Linked DNA regions of Algoriphagus sp. Y33. The protein of the gene in region 1 interacts with the protein of each later gene in a pairwise test. Links are inferred from orthologs where the notes say so. Each region holds a gene or a part of one and is shown on either strand. Other genes may lie near its edges.

The links.
Region 2: the proteins of secA (region 1) and secG interact in binary tests that used the Escherichia coli proteins (3 or more experiments, as listed by UniProt). The link is inferred for Algoriphagus sp. Y33 from one-to-one orthologs.

The regions. Positions count from the first base shown.
Region 1 is NZ_CP061947.1:5,172,938-5,180,649, forward strand. The notes cover bases 1,880-5,803. They hold secA (preprotein translocase subunit SecA), read right to left. Parts: upstream 5,461-5,803; coding sequence 2,080-5,460; downstream 1,880-2,079. Other genes in these bases: ID165_RS21170 (hypothetical protein), read right to left, coding at 1,880-2,072; dapF (diaminopimelate epimerase), read right to left, coding at 5,561-5,803. Outside these bases: ID165_RS21160 (S1/P1 nuclease), read right to left, coding at 1-291; ID165_RS21165 (M20 family metallopeptidase), read right to left, coding at 356-1,546; more of ID165_RS21170, read right to left, coding at 1,548-1,879; more of dapF, read right to left, coding at 5,804-6,334; ID165_RS21185 (superoxide dismutase), read left to right, coding at 6,514-7,272; ID165_RS21190 (nucleoside triphosphate pyrophosphohydrolase family protein), read left to right, coding at 7,354-7,712. UniProt on the Escherichia coli protein: Required for protein export, interacts with the SecYEG preprotein conducting channel.
Region 2 is NZ_CP061947.1:954,025-960,808, reverse strand. What follows is about bases 1,620-4,615. They hold secG (preprotein translocase subunit SecG), read left to right. Parts: upstream 1,620-2,931; coding sequence 2,932-3,300; downstream 3,301-4,615. Other genes in these bases: groES (co-chaperone GroES), read left to right, coding at 4,350-4,615; ID165_RS03955 (hypothetical protein), read right to left, coding at 3,424-4,134; ID165_RS03965 (hypothetical protein), read left to right, coding at 2,200-2,919; lptE (LPS assembly lipoprotein LptE), read left to right, coding at 1,629-2,168; ID165_RS03975 (sigma-54-dependent Fis family transcriptional regulator), read left to right, coding at 1,620-1,645. Also shown: tRNA (N6-isopentenyl adenosine(37)-C2)-methylthiotransferase MiaB, read left to right, coding at 1-356; more of ID165_RS03975, read left to right, coding at 356-1,619; more of groES, read left to right, coding at 4,616-4,628; groL (chaperonin GroEL), read left to right, coding at 4,670-6,301; ID165_RS03940 (response regulator), read left to right, coding at 6,478-6,784. UniProt on the Escherichia coli protein: Subunit of the protein translocation channel SecYEG. Overexpression of some hybrid proteins has been thought to jam the protein secretion apparatus resulting in cell death; while this may be true it also results in FtsH-mediated degradation of SecY.

The DNA.
Region 1 (7,712 bases):
GATATTTCCTCCTTTTTCCTGAATGGACTCATCATATTCTCCGGTTTTGCTGGTCATATAATGCCATGAATAAGCATAATCATATGCATGGTCCGATTTGATATCATCCATCCAAGTTCCACTTCTAGCGATAGACATCGGGTAAAGTACGCTCTCTACCTTTTTTCGCACAGACTTTTTTAACTGCTTATCAGCCATATAGCCTATCAAATAGTGTCCTAGCTGACCCCAAGCGAATGTTTGGGTAACAAGTAGAAAAGCAAAAACTGAAGTAGAAAGGAGTTTTTTCATCGTAGAGAGGGTCTAATAAAGTGGGAATTTACTCGAAAAGAACTGAAGGGAAGTTAAGGTAAGTTTATGCTTTTTCGAGTTCGGACACGGCCAAGAATGCCATTAGTCCCGCTCCAACTTCCAACGCATCTTCATCAATATCAAAAGTAGGCGTATGAACTCCTGAGGTAATTCCTTTGGCTTCATTTCTTGTACCCAATCTGTAGAAACAGCCTGCAACTTCCTGAGAATAAAAAGCAAAATCCTCTGCTGCCATCCAAATATCCAGATCGAGAACATTCTCTTCTCCTAGATAGGCTATGGCTGCCTGATGGGATCGTTCAGTCAGTTCTGGGTCATTTTTCAAAAATGGGTATCCTTTTTTGATCTCAAAATCCACTTCTCCACCCATTCCTTCTACTATTCCTTTAGCAATTGAAAGCATTTTTTCATGTGCTTTTGCTCTCCAACCTTCGTCTAACGTGCGGAATGTACCTTGTATCTTCACTTCATTAGGAATTACATTGGTAGCTCCCAATGCCTCCACTCTTCCAAAGGAAAGTACAGAAGGAATCTTGGGACTGGCAGCTCTACTGACCACCTGCTGCAAAGCCACAATCATATGGGATGCGATCAAAACAGGATCAATCAATGTCTCAGGCATAGCCGCATGACCGCCTTTACCTTTTACTGTCACGTAGAGTTCATCAGCACTGGCCATGTAGATTCCGGGACGGAAGCCTACTTTGCCCACTTCTATAAAAGGCATTACATGCTGACCAATAATTCCGTTTGGTCTTGGGTTTTCCAGCACTTTATCCGCAATCATCAAAGACGCGCCACCGGGAGCCACTTCCTCCCCAGGTTGAAAAATTAGCTTGATGGTCCCTTCGAAGTCATTCTTGACTTCATTTAATATTTTGGCCGCTCCAAGTAGAGATGCAGTATGCGCGTCATGTCCACAGGCATGCATCACACCCGGATTTTTGGATTTATAGGAAACCTCATTTGCCTCAATGATTGGCAATGCGTCCATATCTGCCCGAAGTGCCACCACTCGCTTCCCGGGATTCTTGCCCTCAATCAAAGCTGACCAGCCTGTGTCTGCCTTGGATTCAATGGTCGTAATTCCTATTTCTTGTAATTTTTCCTTTACAAATTTCGATGTATTGTACTCTTGGAAAGAAAGTTCGGGATTTGCATGAAGATGGCGTCGATTTGCAATTACTTCTTCCTTATAATCCTTAGCCAGAGATTTAATTTTTTCCTTCAGCATCTTATTGGTTGGGTTCTTTTTGAGTCTTGAAATCTTCCCGTTGAAACCTATCTTGAATTATTCGCGCTGTAGGGAATTGTGTTTTTACTTCGGCAAAGCTTTTTTGAGCTTCTATTTTATGTACAAATCTTCCAATCTTCACAAGATATCTTGGCTGCTGGTATTGCATCTCCGGTATAAGATCAGGAAAATTCATGGTTATATCATTGCGTGTTTTGAATGCTTTATCCCGGTCTACTCCCGAATAAACCAAAACTGAATATCCGCTAAAATATGGCTCAGACTTATTCTTACTGATTAAACTTGCCTGAAGCTGATCCAACTCATCATCAATCGCTCCGGTGGATTCAGAAGATCCAACAGATGATTTTGAATTCATCTGCGCACGATAATCAGGATATAGAGGAAGAGATGGATTCAAATTTTCCTGATAGTTTGCATAGTTTGAGGCAGAACTAGAGGCCTTGCGAGAAGTCTTACACCCCACCAATATAACTACAAATCCTAAAATCCAGAAAATTCTCATGTTTAGCTTAGTTATCAATGATTACACATTTTCCTTCCTGCACATCCTGTTCCACACTTTTGTATTTCACATCATTTTTAGTGGTTCCATTCGTGTATTGGACAGAAACTTTGTCATTTCTTCCGTACACCTTATCAGATTTTCTAGGTGCCACTACCTGTGGGGCAGGTCTTCCGGCGTTGGAAGCTGCTACTGCCGCACGGTTAGCACCGGGATTTAACGTACTATCTACATCAGCCTTAGAAGCCTGTACTTGAGGCTCCGGGCTCCGCTGAGGAGCAGCAGCATGTACCTGATTCGGATCTTGTTTAGGCAAATCTGCGCGTGTCAAGAAAGTGGTCATGTCTTCATTAAGCTTGCCGATAAAACGCTTAAACATTTCAAACGCTTCAAACTTATAGATCAAAAGTGGATCTTTTTGCTCATAAACGGCATTTTGCACCGACTGCTTCAAGTCATCCATATCTCTCAGATGCTCTTTCCAGTTCTGGTCAATGATAGCCAGCGATACATTTTTCTCGATTGCTCTCACTAATTCTCTGCCTTCAGAGTTAACCGTCTCTTCTAGATTCACCACCACCCCGATTTGCTTAACTCCATCGGAAATAGGAACCATGATATCCTTCACAGTAGCACCTCTTTCATCTTGAACCCGCTTGAAGATCGGAAACGCCGTATTCATCATCACTTCACTTTTCTTCTGATAGGTTTCAAAAGCAACTGTATAAAGCTCTTGGGTCAATTGCCCTGCGTCTTTAGATTTCAGATCGCTTTCCGTTATGTTATAATCCACACCCAACGTAGTGAATACATTCATTCTGAAATCCTCCGAATCAGCATTGGATTTACCCATATCTACCAAGCTTTCGCAGACATCATAGAGAATATTCAGGATATCCAGTTCCAGTCTTTCTCCTTTCAGCGCATTTCTTCTTCTCTTATACACTACTTCACGCTGCGAGTTCATCACATCATCGTACTCAAGCAGTCTCTTTCTTGTGCCGAAGTTATTTTCCTCCACTTTGCGCTGGGCTCGCTCTATAGACTTGGATATCATGCTATGCTGGATCACCTCACCTTCTTCAAGACCCATTCTATCCATCAATTTGGCGATACGGTCAGACCCGAAAAGGCGCATTAAGCTATCTTCCAAGGAAACGAAAAACTGCGAAGATCCCACGTCCCCCTGACGACCCGATCTACCTCGGAGCTGTCTATCCACACGACGGGATTCATGACGCTCGGTGCCTATGATTGCCAATCCTCCTGCTTTTCTGGCCTCAGGAGTCAGCTTAATATCTGTCCCACGACCAGCCATATTGGTTGCAATTGTAACCGTACCTGCTTGACCGGCAATAGCCACTACATCCGCTTCCTTAGCATGCTGCTTCGCATTCAATACCTGATGGGGGATTTTCTTCAAAGTCAGCATTCTGCTGAGTACTTCCGATATTTCTACCGAAGTAGTACCCACCAACACAGGTCTCCCTGCAGCGACCAATTCATTGATCTCATCGCCTACTGCATTGAATTTCTCACGGACAGTTTTATAAACTTTATCGTCACGGTCTGCTCTGATAATCGGCTTGTTGGTAGGGATAACCACCACGTCCAATTTGTAGATTTCCCAGAATTCTCCCGCTTCAGTCTCCGCCGTACCGGTCATCCCCGCCAGCTTGTGATACATTCTGAAATAGTTCTGTAGCGTAATCGTAGCATACGTTTGGGTAGCGTCTTCCACTTTCACATTTTCCTTCGCCTCAATAGCCTGATGCAATCCGTCAGAGTATCGTCGCCCTTCCATCACACGGCCAGTCTGCTCATCTACAATTTTCACTTTACCGTCCACCAAAATATACTCCGTGTCCCGCTCAAACATACAATACGCCTTGAGTAATTGGTTTACGGTGTGAATCCGTTGCGCTTTTATGCTGTAGTCTTTGATTGCTTCTTCTTTACGGACAAGCTTTTCTGTATCCGTAATTCCTTCTTCCTTCTCCAAATCGGCAATCACTACCCCTATATCAGGAAGAATAAAGAATTCTGTATTTTCATTCTTGGTAGTCATTGTCTCTATCCCACGATCGGTCAGGTCGACTACGTTTGTTTTTTCATCTATGGTAAACAATAGCGGCTCATCTGCTTCAGGCATCTGGCGCTTATTGTCCTGCAAGTAATAATTTTCTGTCTTCTGAAGAATCACGCGGATTCCCGGTTCAGAAAGGTATTTAATCAATGGCTTGTACTTAGGCATTCCCCTGAATGCGCGGAAAAGCGCCAAACCGCCTTCTTTTTCATTGCCATCGGCAATCATTTTCTTGGCTGAACTCAAGAAGCCCTGCACCAGCTTGCGCTGCTCATCTACCAGCGTAGAAACTCTCGGCTTCATGTCATCAAACTCATGTACATCGCCTTTTGGTACCGGTCCGGATATAATCAATGGGGTTCTTGCATCATCAATAAGTACAGAATCGACCTCATCAATCATTGCGAAGTGATGCTTGCCCTGAACAAGATCCCCAGCCTCACGGGCCATGTTGTCTCTTAGGTAGTCAAAGCCAAATTCGTTATTGGTACCATACACAATATCCGATCTATAGGCTTTCTTGCGTCCGGCTGAGTTAGGAGTATATTTATCTATACAATCCACGCTTAAACCATGGAATTCAAAAAGTGGCGCATTCCATTCAGAGTCACGCTTGGCCAAGTAATCATTCACTGTTACGATATGAACTCCACGTCCGGCAAGTGCATTAAGGTAAGCGGGTAGGGTAGAAACCAGCGTTTTACCTTCACCTGTCGCCATTTCGGCAATTTTCCCTTTATGAAGAACCATCCCACCGATCAACTGCACATCGTAGTGAACCATATCCCACACCACCTCAGTGCCTGCTGCCATCCATTTGTTATGCCAAATTGCATCATCTCCCTGAATCTCCACATTCTGCTTGCCTGCAGAGAGTTCACGGTCACGATCAGTAGCCTTCACAACCAGCTTTCCATTTTCTTTAAAGCGCCTTGCCGTTTCCTTCACTACTGCAAAAGCCTGCGGCAAAACTTTCTCCAAAACTATTTCCAGCGCTTGATTTCGATCCTTTTCGATCTGATCTATTTGATTGAAAAGCTGATCTTTTTCATGAATAGCTTTCACAGGCAACTCATCTACCTTTGATCTGATCGTGCTGATCTTGTCATCATATTCCTTCAGATGCGCATTGATTTCAGCTTTGATTTCTTCGGTTTTGCCCCGCAATTGATCATCGCTGAGGCTCTTTAATCCGGAAAAAACCTCATTGATCTTTGCTACGATCGGAAGAAGTTCCTTGATATCTCTGTCGGACTTGGTTCCAAATACTTTTGCAAGTCCTTTTGCTATAATATCTAACATGCTAGCTTATTGTGATTCTCTATTAGGACTTCAAAATTAAGCCCTTTTTGTTATAATTGATAATAAAACAGGTTCTTGGAAGAAGAACTCCAATGACTGGTTAAACACTTATTTTCCCGGCAAAAACAGACTCAGCAGGACCTATCAGCCATATTTCTTTGAAGCTACCCATTTCAGACGCTTTAAATTTCACAGATAGCTGACCGCCAAGGGTTTTGATTTTAATAGTAGCGGCATGTAGATCTTTGCCCACTGCAATCGCAGCGGCTGTGACTCCTGTCCCGCAGGATAGTGTCTCATCTTCAACCCCTCTTTCATAAGTCCTGACAAAGATTTCATCCTCACTTATTTTTTCCACGAAGTTGACATTTGTGCCCCCTGGAGCATACATCTGATCATACCTGACTTTTGCCCCTTCCTCAAAAACAGGGTATTCATGAATGTTTTGAACAAAGCGAATGTGGTGTGGTGAGCCCGTATTGACAAAAGAATCAGCTCCTTTTTCCTCTATTCCGGCCACATCGCCCATCAGCAGATGCACCAGCCCCTCTTTCAGAATGGCCTCATGAGCTCCGTCAATAGCCAGAAAACTTGTTTTCTCAGCCACAATCCCCAGAAATGCCGAAAAGGCCACTGCACATCTCGCTCCGTTGCCACACATGCTCTGGCTTCCGTCGGCATTGAAATAGATCATCTCAAAATCATACCACGGATGATTTCTAATGAGAATCAATCCATCAGCGCCTACACCAAACCTTCTGTCGCACAGCTTACTTACTAGTGCCAAATCCAAATCATCAAACTTCTGAGCACGATCATCGATCATAACGAAGTCATTACCGGTTCCTTGATATTTATAAAATGATATTTCCATGGAAAATTGTTGTGGTACATCGGGACAAAAACCCATCCAAGCGAACGTTGAAATACAAACTTAAACATCTTGTCACAAAATCAGACTTATTGTCTGATTCTCAATTTAAAAACCGACGGAAAATGTTTAGTTTCATGCTCACTTGATCAAAATCAAGACAACTAAACCAAATTTTATCTATGCAACAACTTGAAAAGTCTATATCTAGGAGAACTTTCATGTCCAATACCACGAAAGCCAGTCTCGCAATGGGTTTCGTGGGCACGGGTATTCTTTCTTCTTGCTCCAATGATGCCAAAGGAGACGGAAAAGCCATTTTAGCCACCGGTTATTCCCAAACCCCTTTGGCATACGACTATTCCGCATTGGCACCGCACATTGATGCCAAGACAATGGAAATTCATTATACTAAGCATGCTGCATCTTATGCTTCAAACCTGAAAGCAGCACTAGAAGAAGAAAAGGTAGATACTAACAAGCCGCTAGAAGATGTGCTGAAAAATATCTCCAAGTACTCTACAGCAATGAGAAATAACGGAGGAGGACATTATAACCACGAACTCTTCTGGAGCATCATGTCCCCAGATGGAGGTGGAAAGCCCGAAGGTGACCTAGCTACAGCGATTGATTCTTCTTTCGGTAGCTATGATGCATTTGTAACAGAATTTGAGAATGCCGCCAAAACCAGATTTGGATCAGGCTGGGCTTGGTTGGTAATAGGAGAGGATAAAAAACTTGCAGTGGGCTCTTCTGCGAACCAAGACAATCCTTTGATGGATATTTCTGATTTCAAAGGAACCCCGCTGGTGGGGCTTGATGTGTGGGAACATGCTTATTACTTAAACTATCAAAATAAACGCCCTGATTACGTTTCTGCATTTTGGAATGTATTGAACTGGAAGACAGTAGCTGAGCGGTTTGCTGCAGCTTCCACATAATTCTAAGTCAGAAAACCATCCAAGAAAGGCCGGAAATCCCGGTCTTTTTTAGTTATTTCAGCCTTTCAACTAATCAAAAAAATGCAAGATCCTAAGTCACTTACTTCTGTCGCTTTATTCCACGAAACCTTCAAGCACCCCGTTTTGCCTTCTCCAACTATTCCGGAGAAAGTAAGGTGCGATTTACGCGTATCCCTTTTGGCCGAAGAGCTGAAAGAGTTGGAAGAAGCTATCGCAAACGATGATTTAGTAGAAGTGGCAGATGCTTTATGTGACCTCCAGTATGTGCTTTCCGGGGCAATTTTGGAGTTTGGCTTAGGAGAGAAATTCAAAACTCTCTTCGACGAAGTGCAGCGCTCAAATATGAGCAAAGCTTGCAAAACGGAAGAGGAAGCAAAAGCTACTGTGGCACACTATGATTCCAAAGGAACAGAATGCTT
Region 2 (6,784 bases), 4.2 Mb from region 1 along the record:
TCGATTTTTCTTACATGTTCTTCTATTCAGAGAGACCGGGGACTTTGGCAGCCAAAAAATATCCGGATGATATTCCTTTGGAAGTCAAAAAACGAAGACTGGCCGAGGTAATCACCAAGCAAAGTGCACTTTCACATGAGCGAAATAAACTGGATCTTGGAAAGGAGCAACTTATACTGATCGAAGGCACCTCGAAGAAATCAGCAGATGAATTGAAAGGGCGAAATTCCGCAAATAAAGTAGTGATCGTGCCTAATGGAAACTACTCCAAGGGTGATTACTTAAAAGTAAAAATCACAGACTGTACTCCGGCCACGCTATTTGGCGAAGTGATTGAAATAAACCCGCAACATTAATGATTACAAATCCGGAAATACAAAGCGTCAAGCAACGCTTCGGGATCATTGGCAACAGCCCACTCCTGAATCATGCGATTCAGGTAGCTATGCAGGCAGCCCCCACTGATATGACCGTATTGATCACGGGTGAAAGTGGAAGTGGAAAGGAAAGTTTTTCGAAGATCATTCACTCACTCAGCCTTCGTAAGCATGGTAAATTCATTGCGATCAACTGCGGAGCTATTCCTGAAGGGACAATAGATTCAGAGCTTTTCGGCCATGAAAAAGGCTCTTTCACGGGTGCCCACGAATCCCGAAAGGGTTATTTTGAAGTGACGGACGGTGGCTCCATTTTCCTTGATGAGATCGGAGAAATGCCGCTGGGCACCCAAGCAAGACTGCTTCGAGTATTGGAAAATGGTGAATTCATCAAAGTGGGCTCTTCAAAAGTCCTAAAAACTAATGTCCGGGTAATCACGGCCACCAATGTCAAACTTCTCAATGCAGTAGAAAAGGGTAAATTCAGAGAAGATCTTTATTACAGACTCAACACCGTTCCGATTTTTGTCCCTCCCCTGAGAGAGCGTGGAGAAGATATGGTGCTGCTTTTCCGAAAATTCACCTCTGATTTTTCGGAAAAATACAATGTCCGTCCGATTTCCCTGGATGCTGCAGCTCAGGCAGCACTGATGCGCTACTCCTTCCCCGGCAATATCCGTCAGCTAAAAAACATTGCAGAGCAAATCTCACTTTTGGAGAGCGAGCGGGAAGTGGACGCTGCTACATTGGCAAAGTACCTGCCATCGGATAATTCACGCTTGCCGATGACCCTACCGAGTCCGTCAAAAAACAGTGACACCACTGATTTCTCAGAGAGAGATTTGTTGTACAAAGTACTCTTTGACATGAAAAAAGACATGAACGAGTTGAAAAAACTCGTTTTGGAAACCTATCAAAACGGAGGACTAAACCAAAACATCATCCAAAAGCACTCAGGACTTTTCGAAGACTTGGATAGCGGATTCTCTGCCAAAGAAAATACAGAATCCAATTCCGGTTACGTTCCTTTAGTGATCGATTCCAACAAATCAAACTCGGCTAACGAGGATGATTATGAAGATGATGCCATAGAGGATATTATTCACGAGGAAGATGACAATTCGCTTTCACTGGAAAAAAAGGAGAAGGAAATGATTCTAAGGGCTTTGCGCAAGCATAACAACAAGAGGAAATACGCTGCAAGCGATCTGGGAATATCAGAACGCACACTTTACAGAAAAATAAAGCAATATGAGATCGACCAATAAACTTACGCTATATGTACTTGGATTGGTCTTTTTCCTATTCCAGAGTTGTTCTGTCAAATACAGTTTCACAGGAACAAACATCGATTACAACCTCGTTCAGACATTTACCGTCGAAAACTTCTTCAACGATTCAGGCGGAGGGCCTGCAAATATAGAGCAGAGATTCACCGAATCACTGAAAGAATATTACCAGAGAAATACCCAGCTGGAACTGGTAAGATCAAACGGCAACCTGCAACTCATGGGGGCAATCTCCCGATACACCGTCACCCCTCAGGCGGCAGTATCCAGCAGCGACCCCAATCTTCCCGATCGTGCAGGCACCATGCGTCTGACGATAGTCGTGGATGTAGAATACATCAATACCACGAATGAAGAAGAAAATCTGAAAAGAAGTTTTACTTTTTTTCAGGATTATGATCCAAGAACCACCACATTACTTGATGCGGAAGATGAGATGGTAGATGAAATTTTCACTACTATCATTCAAGATATCTTTACCGCGACTGTTGCTAACTGGTAATTTGCCTATATTCAAGCCAAAAGAAATTCACGTGAACGCAGCCCAATTTTTAGAAATAGTCCAAAAAGCAGATTCCTTAGATAGCAGTGAGATGCTACAATTGCAAAAGATCCGGGAGAACTTCCCTTACTTTCAGATCCCGCATGTCCTTGCTGCCCGACACGAATTTCTGAAAGATGGATCGGGAAACATTCCATCACTGGGATATGCGGCGATTACCAGTCCCGATAGAATTTGGCTAAAAGCTTTAATCGAAAAGGTAAAGATTGAGGAGAAAACCGAAGTCCAGGAAGAAATTATCCGGAATACAGACGTTAAAACTGAAGAAAAAGCTTCACCTACTCCTACTCCTCCCGGCGCCAATGCACCGGAAGTCAAATCTGAACCTGTAGAATCAACGCCAAGAAGGAGAAAGCTTCCAAAGGACGATCTAATCGAAACGATCAAAAGAAAAGAAAAAAAAGAAATCCTTGACGAGAAAAAGAAAGAGCAGATTGACTTGATCAAAGCGTTCAGCAAGAAATCAATCAAGATGGCGACCATCAAGGAGATCGAAGCAAACCAGAATACCGAGAACCTTGCAGCTTCCAGTACTCAGATCAATGACAACCTGATATCAGAATCGTACGCCAAGATCCTTGCAAAGCAAGGCAAGAAGCACCTAGCCAAGCAAATTTATGAGAAATTGGTATTGAAGTTTCCGGATAAAAGGACTTACTTTGCGGACTTGATTGAAAAACTGAAAGATTAACATCCATATTATATGTTTACGTTATTGATTACAATTATTCTGATTTTGGCTGTATTGCTAATCTTGGTGATCTTAGGCCAGAATTCTAAAGGTGGAGTCGGTGCGGCATTCGGCGGCAGTGCTTCTCAGATCATGGGGGTGACCCGTACAGGTAATGTACTTGAAAAAGCTACTTGGGTATTGGCAGTTTCTATACTTGTGCTTTCCCTGGCTTCTTCTGCTTTTTATACCGGAGCACAGTCCAACCAGTTCTCTTCTCCTAATATTGAGAATGCCAAGCAGCAAGTGGTAGCGCCTACTTTTGGCGAAGATGACAATAGCCTACTACCTGCAGCTACAGAGGAGTCTCCTATTGAGACTGATACTACTTCCGGAAATTAAGGATATAATTGATAACGCATTTAAAGTCTGCTCCGCCACGGGCAGACTTTTCTTGTTTATACTTCTCTCAACAAACTTTTCCAAAGTTTAAAACTTTGGAAAGTTGATAAAGAACGAATAAGGCTATATAGAAACAGTCTTCAGCAGCAGCCGCTTGCTGATGGGAACCAGAGTTTCCTCAATCGGGAATTCTTGTTGGCTGTGAATCCTCCAAGTAGCAGGATTTGGCAACTCTTTGATCTCCCGTACCAGGTCCATTTTTATTTTTTCAAGCGTATTGACCAAACTACGATGAAACACGCCAATCAGCCACATACTGATGCTTCGGAATTTTTCACCTGCAAAATGAAGTAAACTTGATTGGTAGCGGTAGGCGTGCACTTCCTTCTTTTCTTCCCTTGACAATAATATATACCCCTCTTTATTGTATATAGGAACGATTCCGACCGGTTCGAATTCCAGTTGATCTTCTATATAATCATAAATCGTCTTCCCCTCTTCGATCTGCGAAACCAACTTGGGCAAGGCAAACTCAGTAATCATGGAAAGTTCTTTCATCACACTGTCCTCACTTACGTTGGATTGGTAGTTCAGCTTTCCTTTTTGAAAATCAATTGAATCCAACGTCTTGGGGAAAAGCTCACTGAGTCCGTTACTATTAGACTTCAGTTCGTTCAAATCCCGGTAATGAGCTATCAATTCGCTGAGAGCAGGATAAAGTTTCATCTCATTGAAACGTTTGTTTGTTTCCTGCAAATAGGCCAGCAATTGATACTTTTTATACTCGAAATCAATGTGGCCCTCGGTGATCCAGTTTTTCGGTAGTGTCTTCATAGCAAATAGGTTTGGCAATAATTTACAAAATTCTGACAATTTTGAAGAGCCCTTAGCAAAAATGGCAGTCATCTCTGCCAAAAAAAATCCTAATCCATGCTGAATTCCCCAAGATTGACAGCCGGTTTGTCAGCCTTTCTCTTTATTCCTTCCTTGGCACAAGAAGTGCTATTAGGCAAATACATTTTAATCTAACCTTTAAACGAATTTATATTATGTCAAATGTGAACATCAAACCTCTTGCAGACAGAGTTTTGGTACAACCTGCTGCAGCTGAAGAGAAAACAGCATCCGGCCTTTACATTCCGGATACCGCTAAAGAAAAGCCACAAAAAGGTACCGTAGTGGCAGTAGGAAATGGCAAAAAAGATGAGCCTTTAACTGTAAAAGTTGGAGACACCGTGCTGTACGGAAAATATTCCGGTACAGAATTAAATGTAGAAGGAAGTGATTATCTCATCATGAGAGAGTCTGACATCTTCGCTATCCTTTAATTAATCATCCCTAATTATCGTTAACCAAAATAGTTAAAAAAATGGCTAAGCAATTATTTTTCAATACAAGTGCAAGAGATCAGCTGAAAAAAGGCGTTGATGCGCTTGCAGATGCAGTAAAAGTGACTTTGGGACCAAAAGGTCGTAATGTAATTATAGACAAGAAGTTCGGAGCTCCTACGATCACCAAAGATGGTGTGTCTGTAGCCAAAGAAATCGAACTCGCCGAGCCAATCGAAAATATGGGTGCGCAGCTTGTAAAAGAAGTAGCTTCCAAAACTGCTGACAATGCAGGTGACGGTACTACTACTGCTACTGTACTTGCCCAATCCATCTTCGGCGTGGGTATCAAAAACGTAGCTGCCGGAGCTAATCCAATGGATCTTAAAAGAGGTATTGACAAAGCTGTATCTGCTGTAGTAAAACAACTTCAGGCTGATTCTAAGCAAATTTCTACTTCTAAAGAAATCGCTCAAGTAGCAACTGTATCTGCAAACAATGACGAGGAAATCGGAACCATGATTTCCAACGCAATGGACAAAGTAGGTAAAGACGGTGTCATCACCGTAGAAGAAGCAAAAGGTACAGAAACTGAAGTGAAAACTGTAGAAGGTATGCAGTTTGACAGAGGTTACCTTTCTCCTTACTTCGTGACCAACACAGAGAAAATGGAAGCTGAATTAGAGCAACCATACATTTTGATCTACGACAAGAAGATTTCTTCGATGAAGGAATTGCTTCCGGTTCTTGAGCCGGTAGCGCAATCAGGTAAGCCTTTGGTAATTATCTCTGAAGATGTAGACGGGGAAGCGCTTGCTACCTTGGTAGTAAACAAAATCAGAGGTGCTCTGAAAGTGGCTGCTGTCAAAGCTCCGGGTTTCGGTGACAGAAGAAAAGCAATGTTGGAAGACATCGCCATCCTTACCGGCGGAACGGTTATCTCTGAAGAAAGAGGTTTCAAATTGGAAAATGCAACTGTTGATATGCTCGGTAGAGCTGAGAAAATCAATATTGACAAAGACAATACAACTATTGTGAATGGTTCAGGAGATGCTGCTGCCATCAAAGGCAGAATCTCTGAGATCAAAGCTCAGATCGACAAAACTACTTCTGATTACGACAGGGAGAAATTGCAGGAAAGACTTGCTAAGCTTTCCGGCGGTGTAGCGATCCTTTATATCGGTGCAGCTACTGAAGTAGAAATGAAAGAGAAAAAAGACCGTGTAGATGATGCACTTCACGCTACTAGAGCAGCTGTTCAAGAAGGTGTGGTAGTAGGTGGTGGCGTAGCTCTGGTAAGAGCTGCTGAAGCACTTAATGATCTTAAAGGTCTAAACGAAGATGAGGATACAGGTATCAACATCATCAGACAGGCTATCGAATCTCCATTGAGAACTATCGTTTCCAATGCTGGCGGTGAGCCATCTGTAGTGATCAACAAGATCAGAGAAAACAAGGGTAACTATGGCTATAATGCCAGAACCGATGTTTACGAAGATCTCTTCAAAGCAGGTGTAATAGATCCTACTAAAGTAACTCGTCTGGCTCTTGAGAATGCAGCATCTATAGCAGCACTTCTTTTGACTACAGAATGTGTAGTAGCTGATGTGAAAGAAGATTCTCCTTCAATGCCTCCAATGGGTGGCGGTGGAGGAATGGGCGGCATGATGTAATCATCTCCCATGTCAAGACTAAAGGAGGTTTCCGTCAGGAACCTCCTTTTTTATTAGCTGAATAGTAGAGTTTAAAGGGATTTATAATAAAAAAGGCAGTTAAACTTTTTTCTTCAATCAGTATTAATTGTATTTTGGCTATACTTAACGGCTTCTTTTCTACTCTAAACCTCTAAATGATCCATTTTGACACCATTTTTCTAGTGGATGATGATCCCATAAATAATCTTATCAACAAAAGACTACTAGGAAAAGTTGATCTTGCAGAAAACATAGTTGAATTTCTGGAAGGCGCAGAGGCTTTGGTTAAACTCAATGATATTGACCCGACTCAATCAATCCTTATTTTTTTAGATATCAATATGCCGGTTTTGAATGGCTGGGAATTCTTAGATCGATATCAAGAGCTATATAGCGATAGATCCGATAAGATAGTCATTCTATCTAGCTCCATAGATTATCAGGATAGACTTAAGGCCAAAG